3 regions of the Peribacillus sp. NPDC096448 genome follow, and region 2 is predicted to be linked to each of the others. Evidence: riboswitches for the same ligand, from Rfam matches in the RefSeq annotation. Region 2 holds a riboswitch; each other region holds the start of a gene.
The links. Region 2 has a riboswitch for S-adenosylmethionine ahead of metK (methionine adenosyltransferase). Riboswitches for the same ligand answer to the same signal wherever they lie in the genome.
Positions count from the first base shown of each region.

Region 1: it holds a riboswitch for S-adenosylmethionine, as region 2 does, so the genes downstream of both, mtnK (S-methyl-5-thioribose kinase) here and metK (methionine adenosyltransferase) in region 2, are expected to answer to the same signal.
Region 3: it holds a riboswitch for S-adenosylmethionine, as region 2 does, so the genes downstream of both, ACIQ0C_RS16690 (Na+/H+ antiporter NhaC family protein) here and metK (methionine adenosyltransferase) in region 2, are expected to answer to the same signal.

Region 1 covers NZ_JBIWEU010000002.1:57,476-61,939, reverse strand. The annotation lists gene ACIQ0C_RS04210 (carbon-nitrogen family hydrolase) at 1-757, shown strand, start outside; SAM riboswitch class I at 829-982, shown strand; gene mtnK (S-methyl-5-thioribose kinase) at 1,061-2,263, shown strand; gene mtnA (S-methyl-5-thioribose-1-phosphate isomerase) at 2,278-3,324, shown strand; gene ACIQ0C_RS04195 (LCP family protein) at 3,466-4,353, opposite strand.
Region 2 covers NZ_JBIWEU010000012.1:159,811-164,274, forward strand. The annotation lists gene metK (methionine adenosyltransferase) at 1-1,057, opposite strand, end outside; SAM riboswitch class I at 1,221-1,382, opposite strand; gene pckA (phosphoenolpyruvate carboxykinase (ATP)) at 1,812-3,398, shown strand; gene ACIQ0C_RS20135 (nucleotide sugar dehydrogenase) at 3,867-4,464, opposite strand, start outside.
Region 3 covers NZ_JBIWEU010000009.1:188,893-193,356, reverse strand. The annotation lists gene ACIQ0C_RS16695 (chromate transporter) at 1-128, shown strand, start outside; gene ACIQ0C_RS16690 (Na+/H+ antiporter NhaC family protein) at 483-1,790, opposite strand; SAM riboswitch class I at 1,980-2,087, opposite strand; gene ACIQ0C_RS16685 (SOS response-associated peptidase) at 2,499-3,170, opposite strand; gene ACIQ0C_RS16680 (hypothetical protein) at 3,231-3,386, opposite strand; gene hutG (formimidoylglutamase) at 3,726-4,464, opposite strand, start outside.

The DNA of each region.
Region 1 (4,464 bases), on a different contig from region 2:
AATGGATATAGCCTTCGGTCAACCAGATATCAATTTTCAGGTTGCAGAACAATGGATGGAAAAAGCAGCTCGGTCCGAACCCGATATCGTCATATTACCAGAGCTTTGGACAACCGGATACGATTTGACCAGGCTGAATGAGATTGCAGACCAAGAGGCAGAAAAAACGATTGAATTTCTTAAAACACAGGCACAGAAACACCGGATTCACATCATCGGCGGTTCCATTGCGAAAAAAACAAGCAAGGGAATCTATAACACCATGCTCATCATCGATAAACACGGAAAGCTCATTAAAGAATATGATAAGCTTCACTTATTTCAATTAATGGATGAACACCATTTCCTGCAGCCAGGTGAAAAAGATGGTTTATTTACTCTTGATGAAAAAATATGTGCCGGGTTCGTTTGTTATGACATTCGTTTCCCTGAATGGCAGCGAGCCCATACCGTTCAAGGCGCGGAAGTTCTATTCGTTACGGCTGAATGGCCAAAGCCGAGACTCGATCACTGGAGAGCCTTATTGATAAGCCGTGCCATCGAGAACCAAGCCTATGTTGTAGCCGTTAATCGTACAGGTTCGGATATCAATAATATATTTGCGGGTCATTCCTTGATTATTGATCCATGGGGGAATATCGTAAGTGAAGCCGGAGAAGGAAACGAACTATTGACAGGCACCTTGGACTTCAACAAAGTTACGGAAGCACGTAACAAAATACCTGTATTCGAAGATCGCCGTCCAGACTTTTATTAATTTACCCATTGACAAACTATTTAAAAAGTTGATATTATTTTCCCGAAGATTAAAATTTCAGAAAACATTTACTCTTATCAAGAGCAGGCTGAGGGATAAAGGCCCTATGAAGCCCAGCAACCGACTGTAATACCATTGTGAAATGGGGCGGATCCTCCGCCGGATTATTAAATCCACAGAGCACGGTGCTAATTCCACCAGAATTCATTTTCTGGAAGATAAGAGGTCCGAAGCCAAAACTTCTGCCTCTTTCTATATGAAAGAGGCTTTTTTATTCTTATTTTGAATCTGGAGGGGAAAAGAATGACTCAAAACCATTCAAATTTTAAGAGATTGACAAACGAAACAGCTATAACCCTTGCAAAAAAACTTGGGTTGGTCAATGCGGATGCAAGTTTGAAATGTAATGAAATCGGCGATGGAAACTTAAATTATGTTTTTCATATTACAGACACGGTCACAAACAAAGGACTAATAATCAAACAAGCGGTCCCTTATGCCAAGGTACTTGGTGAAAGCTGGCCGCTGACACTGAAAAGGGCAGCCATTGAAGCGAATGCGCTGATTCATTTCAGAAGTTATTGCCCCGAATTCGTACCGCAAGTCTATTATTCGGATGAACAGCTTGCCATCACAGTAATGGAGGATTTATCGCACTTGAAAATCGTTAGAACAGGATTGATCCATGGCGATTCATATCCATTGCTTTCACAGCATATTGGTGAGTATGTTGCGAAGACGGCATTTTATACATCCGATTATCATTTAGAACCCTCTGCGAAAAAGGAGGTGGCCCGACATTTCACGAATCCCGAACTCTGCAAAATCACTGAGGTCTTTATTTTCACGGATCCATTTTTTGAGGAACTCCCGGGAGATTTCGAGGTGGAATTGACAGGTGCCGCCCAAAAAATATGGAATGATCAAGAAGTGATACTTGAGGTCGCCAAACTGAAACAAAGCTTTGAAACCGAGCAGGAAGCCTTGCTTCATGGAGATTTACATACTGGAAGTATATTTGCAAGTGAAACCGAAACAAAGGTTATTGATCCGGAATTCGCTTTTTATGGGCCAGTTGGTTTTGACCTTGGTCAATACACCGCCAACCTTCTCTTTCAGGCAGTAACACGAAATGGCGTCGGAAGGGAAGAGATTTTCACGCTCCTTCATGAATTTTGGAATGCCTTTGAAGAAACTTACACCGAATTATGGGAAGGCCAAAATAAAAGCCCATTTCGCCATGTGAAAGGTTATCTGCCTTATTTACTGACAAAATTCAAAAAAGATGCATTCGGTTTTGCAGGCTGCGAACTGATTCGGCGAACCATTGGCCTTTCCCATGTAGCCGATTTAAACGTCATTGAAGATAAAGAAACAAGGATCGCTGCCAAAACGGCAACATTGGAAATTGGTTCTTTTTTAATTAAAAAACGGGAGGAATTGGATGTTCCAACTATAATTGAAGCGTTGAAGCAACGTACACTGCCATCTTACTCAACCATTTAAAAGGAGACCTGCACATGACTACACTAGCACCCTTACCATATTCGGTACAATGGGATGATACCCATATTACATTATTAAATCAACAAGCCCTTCCTTCCATAACTGAGTTTATTGAACTTCATTCTGTTAATGATGTATATGACAGCATTTTGACATTAAAAGTTCGCGGTGCCCCAGCAATTGGACTGACGGCAGCATTTGGTGTTGCACTTGGTGCCAAACAGGAAACAACCGCTGAATTAGGGGAATTCAAGAAAAACGTAACGAGGCATATTGAAAAACTCGCATCTTCCCGGCCAACTGCAGTCAACCTTTTTTGGGCGTTAAGGAGGATGGAGAACACCTTGCAGGCTGCGCAAAGCATTTCAACTGCCAAGGAAGCACTTGTATCGGAGGCTAAAGCCATCTTTGCTGAAGATGAAGAAATGTGCAGGAAAATCGGGGAACATGGTTTATCCCTATTCACTAGAGGAGATTCCATTCTTACGCATTGCAATGCTGGGGGAATCGCCACAGCTCGGTATGGCACAGCCTTGGCTCCCTTCCACCTGGCTAAAGAAAGGGACTTTCCGCTAAAAGTGTATGCATGTGAAACCAGGCCTGTCCTGCAAGGGGCGCGTTTGACGGCTTGGGAATTGATGCAAGCGGGGGTTGATGTCACCTTAATTTCTGATAATATGGCTGCCCATACAATTCACCAGAAACGAATAAATGGAATTATCGTCGGGGCCGACAGGATTGCGGCCAATGGGGATACAGCAAATAAAATCGGGACATTGGGATTGGCCATATTAGCCAAGCACTTTGGTATCCCCTTTTATGTAGCCGCACCATCAAGCACATTCGACCTTTCTATCGAATCCGGCACATCCATCCCGATCGAAGAGCGGAATGAAGCTGAAATCACCTTCATTCAAGGTATAAGGATCGCTCCGGAAAACGTGAAGACTTTCAATCCAGCCTTTGATGTTACACCGAATCACCTAATTACAAGCATCATTACCGAAAACGGAATCATAACACCTGATTTCTTCAAAAACATTCCGCATTTTGTTAATTGATTCAGGTTCCTTTATTGGTGATAAAAAACGAGAAGGATTTCGTATCCCTCTCGTTTTTTAAATAATTATTCTTGCGAGGTCTATAATACAATAATTAAATCCGAACACTTTCGATAATAAAATGGACTTCCAAAATTCTTGTTATTTTGCAAAGAACTCCTGAAGTGCTTTTTTATTTTCAGTGCAGTCCATTTCCAAAACGGCTCCGGACTGGGGATATATTTCATCTTTAAAGCTTCCTTCCACTGGAACCCTTAAGGTTTCGACGGTGTCCGGGGTATGGAAGACGGCTTTTGGACCCATTTCTATTATTGTTTTCAGACCAATATCTGTATCCAAGTACGAGAGCCCTTGTTCTATGATACCAGGAAGGGCTGCCATCCCTTCGAAGGATGAGATTTGATTTATAAACGCTGTTTTTAATTGAACCATAACTTCTTGTTGACGCTCTACCCTTCCAAAATCACTTTCATCGTCATGTCTAAAACGGACATATTTCAATATTTCCTCACCGTGTAGAACATTTTTACCGACGCTTGCTTGGATGCTCATATCATCAATGATTTCCTGATCCACATTCACCGCCACCCCCTCAGGGGCAAGTAAATCGACCATCTTCACAAATCCCTGGAAGTCGATTACCGCTACATGATCGACCTTGACATCAAAGTTTTCCTGTATGGTTTTCTTGAGCAATTCCCGTCCACCATAATAATAAGCAGCATTTATTTTGTTATATCCTGATTTATTCCCGGGGATTTTCACATAACTATCACGCATAATGGAAGCCAGCTTCAGTTTCTCCTGCTCAGGAAAGTATTTTGCCAGGATAATCGCATCTGACCGAGATTTTTGCTCTCCCCTTGTGTCAACACCTATTAACAGAAATGTTTTCTCGCTTTCCTGGTTCTCTTCATTGATTAGTTTTTTTTCCGTACCTTCATTTCCATTTTGTTTGGGTAAAGGGGCATATGTACAGCCTGCCAGAATCAAGATCAAGAGATATATGAACAATACCTTTTCTTTCATTACCTCACCTCATTGGAAAATTACCCCTATTCTCTGCCTAATGTTGGAATCCTATGCATGAAAACGACAAAAAAGCCTGCCAACGAAATTCGCTGACAGGCTTTTCGGTCA
Region 2 (4,464 bases):
CTGGACGAAGGTCGAAGTTAGCGCGAACTAGGTCAACAAGGACTTCTTCGCTAACTGTACCAGTTCCGAACGTATCAATGGAGATCGATACAGGCTCTGCCACACCAATCGCGTATGCCAATTGAACTTCCGCTTTGTCGGCAAGGCCGGCTGCCACGATGTTTTTCGCAACGTAACGAGCAGCGTATGCAGCAGAACGGTCAACTTTAGTAGCATCCTTACCAGAGAATGCACCGCCGCCGTGACGAGCGTATCCGCCGTAAGTATCAACGATGATTTTACGTCCAGTAAGACCAGCATCCCCTTGAGGTCCGCCAATTACGAAACGGCCAGTCGGGTTGATGAAATACTTAGTATCTGCATCGATCAACTCGGCTGGAACAACAGCTTTGATCACATGTTCTTTTAGATCGGCTTGAATTTGTTCAAGCGTAATTTCTGCATCATGCTGTGTAGAGATGACGATCGTATCTACACGTACAGGACGGTTATTCTCATCATATTCCACAGTTACCTGTGTTTTACCATCAGGGCGTAGGTAAGCAAGAGTTTCATCTTTACGAACTTGAGACAAGCGGAATGAAAGTTTATGCGCCAATGAAATCGGAAGCGGCATAAGCTCTTCTGTTTCATTACACGCAAATCCGAACATTAGACCTTGGTCCCCTGCACCGATTGCATCGATTTCTTCCTCTGACATGTTTCCTTCACGAGCTTCCAATGCTTTATCGACACCAGCTGCGATATCGGCAGACTGCTCATCGATGGAACTCAACACGGCACAAGTTTCAGCATCGAAACCGTATTTCGCACGTGTGTAGCCAATTCCTTTAATCGTATCACGAACGATACGCGGAATGTCCACGTAAGCTGAAGTTGTAATTTCACCAGCAACAAGCACAAGACCTGTAGTTACACTTGTTTCACACGCAACACGTGCATTTGCATCCTTAGCTAGGATAGCATCTAAAATGGAATCTGAAATCTGATCACAAATTTTGTCCGGATGGCCCTCTGTAACAGATTCAGAAGTAAATAGACGTTTCTTTGACATCATATTTCCTCCTTGGAAGTTAGTATGGTGTAGGCATAAGCCTGATTTTTACGGAACTCGTTTCCCTCATTAGTTTCGACTATAGACACAGAATTACTTATAAAAAACACAAAAACCTTCCCTGGCAAATGAGGAAAGGTTTAAAATTCTGTCTTCTATCCTTTCACTCTTATCGTTCAAGGGTTTTTACCTTGCTCAGGTTAGCACCATCACCACTATTCCTTGAAGACCTTCGCTTTATTTTCGGCGATCGGTCTTGGAGTCAAGTTCAATATGGCAGGTTGCTGGGTTTCAAAGGGCCTGTCCCTCCACCAACTCGGGATAAGAGAATCCGTACAATTTAAGATAATATCGTATTTGGCTGGAATTTGTCAATGCTTTTCTAAAAAGAACATTTCCACCCAGAATGGCGTTCATTTGAAAAATCATGTTGATACAACGTCCTAAAGGGGTTTACAATGCAAAATACGAATAGAAATGTTGCAAATTGCCATTAATAATAAAGTATGGAGCATCGAAAAGGAATGACATCCTGACTTTCCCATTAGACATATATTGCTTACTTACTTCCTATTTAAATAAATTTTTCTTAATGATAGTATATGCGATAATCCTGATTCGGTTCCTGCCGGATTAAAATGATTAATGCGTCCAGCTGAAAATAATCACAAATTAAAAGAAATAGTATAGACTAATTGAATGAATGTGTTATACTAATTGTAATCTAAAAACTCAAACAAAGGAAGGTACCTCATATATGAATTCTGTAGATGTTTCTAATGAGTTACACCAATTATTAACAGGAAACAATGTGCAAACTCAACTATCAGTTCCTCAATTGGTCGAAAAAGTACTAAGCAGAAATGAAGGCGTTTTAACATCAACCGGCGCGGTTAAAGCTGAAACTGGCAAATATACTGGTCGTTCACCTAAAGATAAGTTTATCGTGGAAGAAGCATCAGTTAAAGATAAAATCGATTGGGGTCCCGTGAACCAGCCGATTTCCGAAGATGTGTTCAATAAACTATATAATAAAGTAGTTGACTACCTAAAAGCAAAAGAAGAGATTTTTGTTTTTAAAGGTTTCGCTGGTGCAGACGAATCATCACGTCTTCCCATCCGTGTTGTTAATGAATATGCTTGGCATAACCTATTCGCCCATACTTTGTTCATCCGTCCAAACGAAGAGGAACTGAGAGGTCACGAAGCTGAATTCACGATCCTTTCTGCACCTAACTTCAAAGCGGACCCAGAAGTGGACGGAACCACATCCGAAACTTTCATCATCGTTTCATTTGAACGCCGTACCATCTTGATCGGCGGAACGGAATATGCAGGAGAAATGAAAAAATCGATCTTCTCGATCATGAACTACTTACTTCCAGAGGCTGGAATCCTTCCAATGCATTGCTCTGCTAACGTAGGACGTGAAGGGGACGTCGCTTTATTCTTCGGACTGTCCGGTACAGGCAAAACAACTTTATCAGCAGACACTAGCCGTAAACTGATTGGTGATGACGAGCATGGCTGGTCTTCTAACGGCGTATTCAACATCGAAGGCGGCTGCTATGCGAAAACGATCAACCTTTCACGTGAAAAAGAACCACAAATTTTCGATGCGATCCGTTTTGGTGCTGTATTGGAAAATGTTGTTGTTGATCCGGATACACGTGAAGCGAACTATGATGACAGTTCATTGACTGAAAACACTCGTGCCGCTTACCAAATGCAAGCGATCGATAACATCGTGAACCCAAGTATTGCAGGACACCCAAATACAATCATTTTCTTAACAGCTGATGCTTCAGGCGTTCTGCCTCCAATCAGCAAGCTTTCCAAAGAACAGGCAATGTTCCACTTCCTAAGCGGATACACTAGTAAATTGGCTGGTACTGAAAGGGGCGTAACTTCACCGGAAGCTACATTCTCCACTTGCTTCGGCTCACCATTCTTACCGCTTCCAGCTACACGTTATGCCGAGATGCTTGGTGATAAAATTGACGAGCACAATGCAAAGGTATACCTTGTCAACACAGGATGGACTGGCGGTGCATATGGAACTGGAAGCCGTATGAAACTTGCTTACACTCGTGCAATGGTACAAGCGGCACTTGAAGGTGAATTAGCGAACATCGAAACGATCAAAGATGATATCTTCGGTTTGGATATCCCGCTTCATGTTCCTGGTGTTCCTGATGAAGTGCTTCAACCAATCAAGACATGGGCAGATCCTGCCGCTTATAAAGAAGCAGCAACAGACCTTGCCGCACAATTCCGTGCAAATTTCAAGAAATTCAAAAGCGTTCCAAGTGAAATCGAAGAACTTGGCGGACCGACAGCTTAATAAATTGTACAAAAAAGGACCAAGCTCTTGCTTGGTCCTTTCAGTTTGTCGACAAGAAATGTCTCTTCCCGAACCATGATTACGGTTTACTTTATTAAGTGCCATGGAAGGCGAAATATGGCGTTTACCATCTGCGGTCGAATAAATCTGCCGGATAGGGCTAAATATGGCGTCTACACGGTCGAATAAAGTACCAGGTAACCCGAAATACGGCGGCTGCGGTCGAATTTACTACCATTAGCCCGATTTACCGCATATACGGTCGAATAACTGGCTAGCCGAGATCCTGCTAGAACTTGCGGCGAGGAGGCTTGGCGGAAAGGAAGCGGATTTCTGAAACCAACTGGATCGTTTCCACGGTCTGAATGGACCAAGCTCTTGCATGGCCATTTTCTTCATTGGAAAAAGGGGACTGTGATAGTCAGCGCCCCCTTAATCGTTATTCCATTATCAATGTTGTCCAAGTTTTTAGATGATCGCTTTATTCCTAGCTTTTTTCATGGACACTGTTTTGTATTGATATATATTGCCCAAGTTTGCCACCGGGACATCTGTTTTAGTTGCATCAATGCAATTGCGTGTATCCAGAATCAATTTATTGTTCATGAGATTCGATAGCTTATCATAATCCATCTGTTTAAATTCATCATGGTCAGTCAGGATAAGTATCAAGTCGGCATCATTTACAGCGTCTTCCACTGATACGACTGGCATCTTTCCAGATTGGACATGCGGGTCATGCAAGGCTACATCCACGTTTTCCATCCCCATCAAGATATTGACGACATCAATGGCGGGACTTTCACGAATATCATCTACATTTCCTTTGTAAGCAAGACCGAAAACAGCTACTTTTGGCTTCCGGATCCCCTCCAGCATCATCCTTACGGAATTAACGATGTAATAAGGCATCGATACGTTGGTATCACGGGCCAATTTAATGATTCTCGCATACTCTGGTGCCTTTGCAACGACGAAATACGGATCAACCGCTAAACAATGGCCGCCAACTCCTGGTCCTGGTTGGTGAATATTGACACGAGGGTGTTTGTTTGCCATCGATATG
Region 3 (4,464 bases), on a different contig from region 2:
TTTCATGGCATACGATAAGCTTATTACTCGTTTTTGGTTTATCGTTATTTGCCCTAATGAAATTACGCTGGCATCCAGCCTATGTAATCATTCTTTCTGGTTTAGTTGGTGTTGTCCTCTATTCATGACAGGTGTCGTACACAACCATCATTAATTTGGACCGGAATCAAGCAGATGAATTGAAGAATGCTTGATTAAGACATAAGAGTGATGATGACTTCGGAAAATTCATGTTTTATTAATTCACCCATACAGAAAACACCCTGTATCCAATGATTCAGGGTGTTCAGACTGTAGACAAACTCAATGAAATTTTAGGGGTTTGTACAATTTGAATGTTGTTGATTCCCCCTCCAGGCACTCGCTTTCCGCGGGCGGTCCGGGAGCCTCCCTCGGCGCCTTTGCGCCTGCGGGGTCTCCCCTGGACTCGCTTTTCCCGCAGGAGTCTCGCACACCCGCTCCAATCAACTTTGTTTTAACTTTTAGTTCTTCGATCCATCATTTCCCGGCTGAAACCGTGGAAAACCAATCAGGATGGCAATGACGCCACAAAGTCCAATCAGGATTGGGTAATATGAATACGGCAAGATGCTTAACGGAGAAATCTTTGCTACCCCTGCTGCAACAAGCAGTTGTGCTCCATATGGGATCAACCCTTGGATACAACATGCAAAAATGTCAAGCACGCTCGCCGATTTACGCGGATCAATCCCGTACTTTTCAGCAATATTTTTGGCAAGTGGACCGGCAATGATAATCGAAATCGTGTTATTTGCCGTTGAAAGGTTCGTTAAACCAACAAGCCCCGCAATGCTGAATTCCGCCCCTCTTTTTGATTTGCTATTTCGGGTCACAAGGTGAAGTAGATAATCGATGCCACCATTATGTTTAATTACAGCTACCATACCTGCAATTAAAATGGCAAGGAAGGAAATTTCATACATTCCCGCCATTCCTTCCCCAACTTTTTGAATGACACCCAACGGTTGATAACTTCCATCGGCCAACCCGATAATTCCGGCAAATACGATTCCGATGGAAAGGACCAGGAACACATTGACTCCTGCCAATGCAGTGATCAATACGCAAAGATATGGAAGAATCTTCACCCAATCATAAGACTGTTGGGAGATGTCAGCTTGTTCACCCATCGTTAAAATTCCTAGGATGGCACATGTGATGATGGCTGCAGGTAAAACGATGAAAAAATTCACTTTAAACTTATCCTTCATTTTCGTTCCCTGCGTTCGAACAGCAGCGATTGTCGTATCTGAAATGAATGAAAGGTTATCCCCAAACATCGCACCACCAATAACGGCCGCCATTGAAAGGGCAAGTGAAATATCTGTTTGCTCACTAATCCCTACCCCGATAGGTGCCAAGGCAACAATCGTTCCCATGCTTGTCCCCATGGATAGAGAAATAAAACAAGCGATGATGAAAATCCCTACCATTAATAGATTTTGGGGAAAAACGGCTAAGGCAAGATTCACGGTTGATTCAACTGCCCCCATGCCATTGGCAACTTCGGCAAAAGCTCCGGCCAAAAGGAAAATGATAACCATTAACATAATATTGGCGTCCCCGGCACCTTTACAGAAGATATCAACCTTTTCATTGAATGACTCTTTCCGATTCATCGCCAATGCAGCTGCCGATGCAATTGAAATCGCTACAATCACCGGAAATGAATAAAAATCTTTAGTGATGATTCCGGATCCAATAAATAAAATTAAAAATACGACAAATGGGATCAATGCCCATGGATTCCCTTTATTGTTTGCACTCATGATGTACACCTCTTTTTATTTTTCCCGCGACATGTGTCACAGCTCTTATTCTATTAACAGTTTTCGCAAATAACTCCAATTTGAACCTACCTGATTATCCAGTCATGGAGCTGTAGCAAAAAACTGGCATAAAAAAGACCCCTTCTATTTAACAGCAAGAAGAGGTCTTTTAATTTATAAAAAACACCCTCCTTATCTTTCAGGCAAAAATCAGCCTGCTGGATTTGGCACAGCACTCCATTTAAGTCCGCTGCCGAGACATCTTCGGGCCAGTCCCTCCGTCTCTCTTGATAAGAAGATTACATTATATAATTTATCAAAAATTACGATGCCTGCCAGAAAAGTACCGGGCTGAAAACTTGCCGAAACCATCTGAGTTTGTGAAAGTGACATCGAAAGTCGTTTTGAAAAGCAAATATAACAGTACAGCATTTTGTCTATTTTCGCAAGGGTTAATTTTAAAGTATTTCACATGCACTCCTTACTGTTCATAAAGAGAACAAAGTTGGTTGGAGCGGGTGTGCGAGACTCCTGTGGGAAAAGCGAGTCCTGGCGAGCCCCCGCAGGCGCAAAGGCGCCGAGGGAGGACCACCCGCGGAAAGCGAGTTTCTTGAGAGGAGATCAACGTTCAAATTGTACAAACAAAAAAAATGTAGACAAACTCGATTTTCATCAAGTTGTCTACAGTCCTAGAGGTCTAATGACCTCTCAGCAAATTTGTTGGATTAGGTTAGGTGAATTATTTTTAGTCGAGTTCACATCAGTCGATACTTCAAATGCTTCCATCTGTTCCGAATCGAATGACTTTAAATACTGTTGCAGATAAGCAGGATCATTAATGGAAGGATTCAACCAATCTTTTTCATCTTCCGGTTTAAGGATGACAGGCATGCGATCATGAATGCTGGTCATTAGCTCATTAGGCACGGTTGTTATAACGGAGCACGAATAAATGCTGATGCCTTCAGGAGATTTCCAGGATTCCCAGAGACCGGCCATTCCAAATGGAGCATGATTCTTCAGTTTTATTCGCATCGGTATTTTTCTTTCTGGCGTCTTCTTCCATTCATAAAAAGAGTCAGCGATTATCAAGCATCTCTTCTTCTCATACGCATTCCTGAAGCTTGCTTTCTCAGCAATGGTTTCCGCTCTGGCATTGATCATTTTGTAGCCCACTTTTACGTCTTTTGCCCAGAAAGGAATGAGTCCCCACCGAAGATATCCAAGTCGATTCCTTTCCCCATCATTAATGACGGAGAGCACGGATTGGGAAGGAGCAATATTGTAGCTGAATTGGTATTCCTCATCAAATGATCCTTGAATATCAAACCGTTCTTTTATTTCTTCTATGTCAGTGAAAAGAGTGAAACGTCCACACATAGTATCGCCTACCGTATTAAGATTTCTTACAGTGTATCAAATGGAACGGGCAGGCACAAATCAGCGTTCTAAAATCCTGATGTCGGTAAATGGTTGATTAAATAATTCACTGGAAATCAAAAGAGTGCCAAGGACTTCTCTTTCGTCTTCAGCTTTAATGATTTCCGACAAAATTAAGGTACTGCCATTCCTGACCGTTACTTTATACTCATTCATGGAACCCCTCCTCAAAAGGCTAGATGGTTGTTATTATAAACCAAAAACCTACAAGTATCAGTATTGAACTTAGCAGAGTCTTGGAGAATCTACATGCCTTTATACTTTAAAGGGTTAGTCGAACGAAGCAATGCCCGGGACCCTAAATCCTTGTAAAGAAAGCGCAAAAAAGACTGTCCATGAATGATTCATGGACAGTCTGGGCGCTGTCAAAGGTGTTTCGCTTCTATACTGATAATTGATTATGGAAATAGCATTGAGGAAAGCCCCAACAGTCGGTACGAAAAGGAACTCCCTTTCTGGAAGGACCGAATTGGAGTTGCCCCTATTCCATGTCCATTATTTAAAATGCAGCAAAACCTCATTTATTAAATGCCCTGCCAATGTAACGGTCTTATTATTTTCGTCCAACGAAGGGTTCACTTCCGAGATATCAAAGGAAAGGATCTTTTCATTCGATACGATATGCCTAATAATGGCACGGACCAATTTCGGATCCAGTCCAAACGGCGATGGTGCACTTACCCCAGGTGCGTAGGCTGAATCAATAACATCCGTACATAATGTAAGGATGATATAGTCATTTTCCTTAGCGAATTCATTTATCCTCCGCTTCGTTTCATCCATTTCGTTCAATGACAAATCTTCTTCCAATATGTAGTCGACATTACTGCTCTCGGCAGTTTGAAACAGCGCCTTCGTATTCCCCTGCTTCTGAATTCCGACACATAAATAGCCACAACTTTGATCTTCGTCCAAAATCTGCTTAAACATCGTCCCTGATGAAGTTTCTTTTTCATAAGGCCTCATATCAAAGTGAGCGTCAATATTAATAATCCCTAATCTAGCTTTTGATCCAATGGATTGCCTAATCCCAAGATAATGGCCATACAGGGTTTCGTGCCCTCCCCCAAGTATGATGGGAATCGCTTTACTCTCCAATATCCGGGCAACAGCTGATCCCAGTTGAGATTGGGCGGCCTCCATCTCTGTACTTTCACATATTACATCGCCAGCATCCACCAGCTCGGTTTGGGAAGGTAAATGACAGGGTAATTTTGCCAACGACTGCCTAATA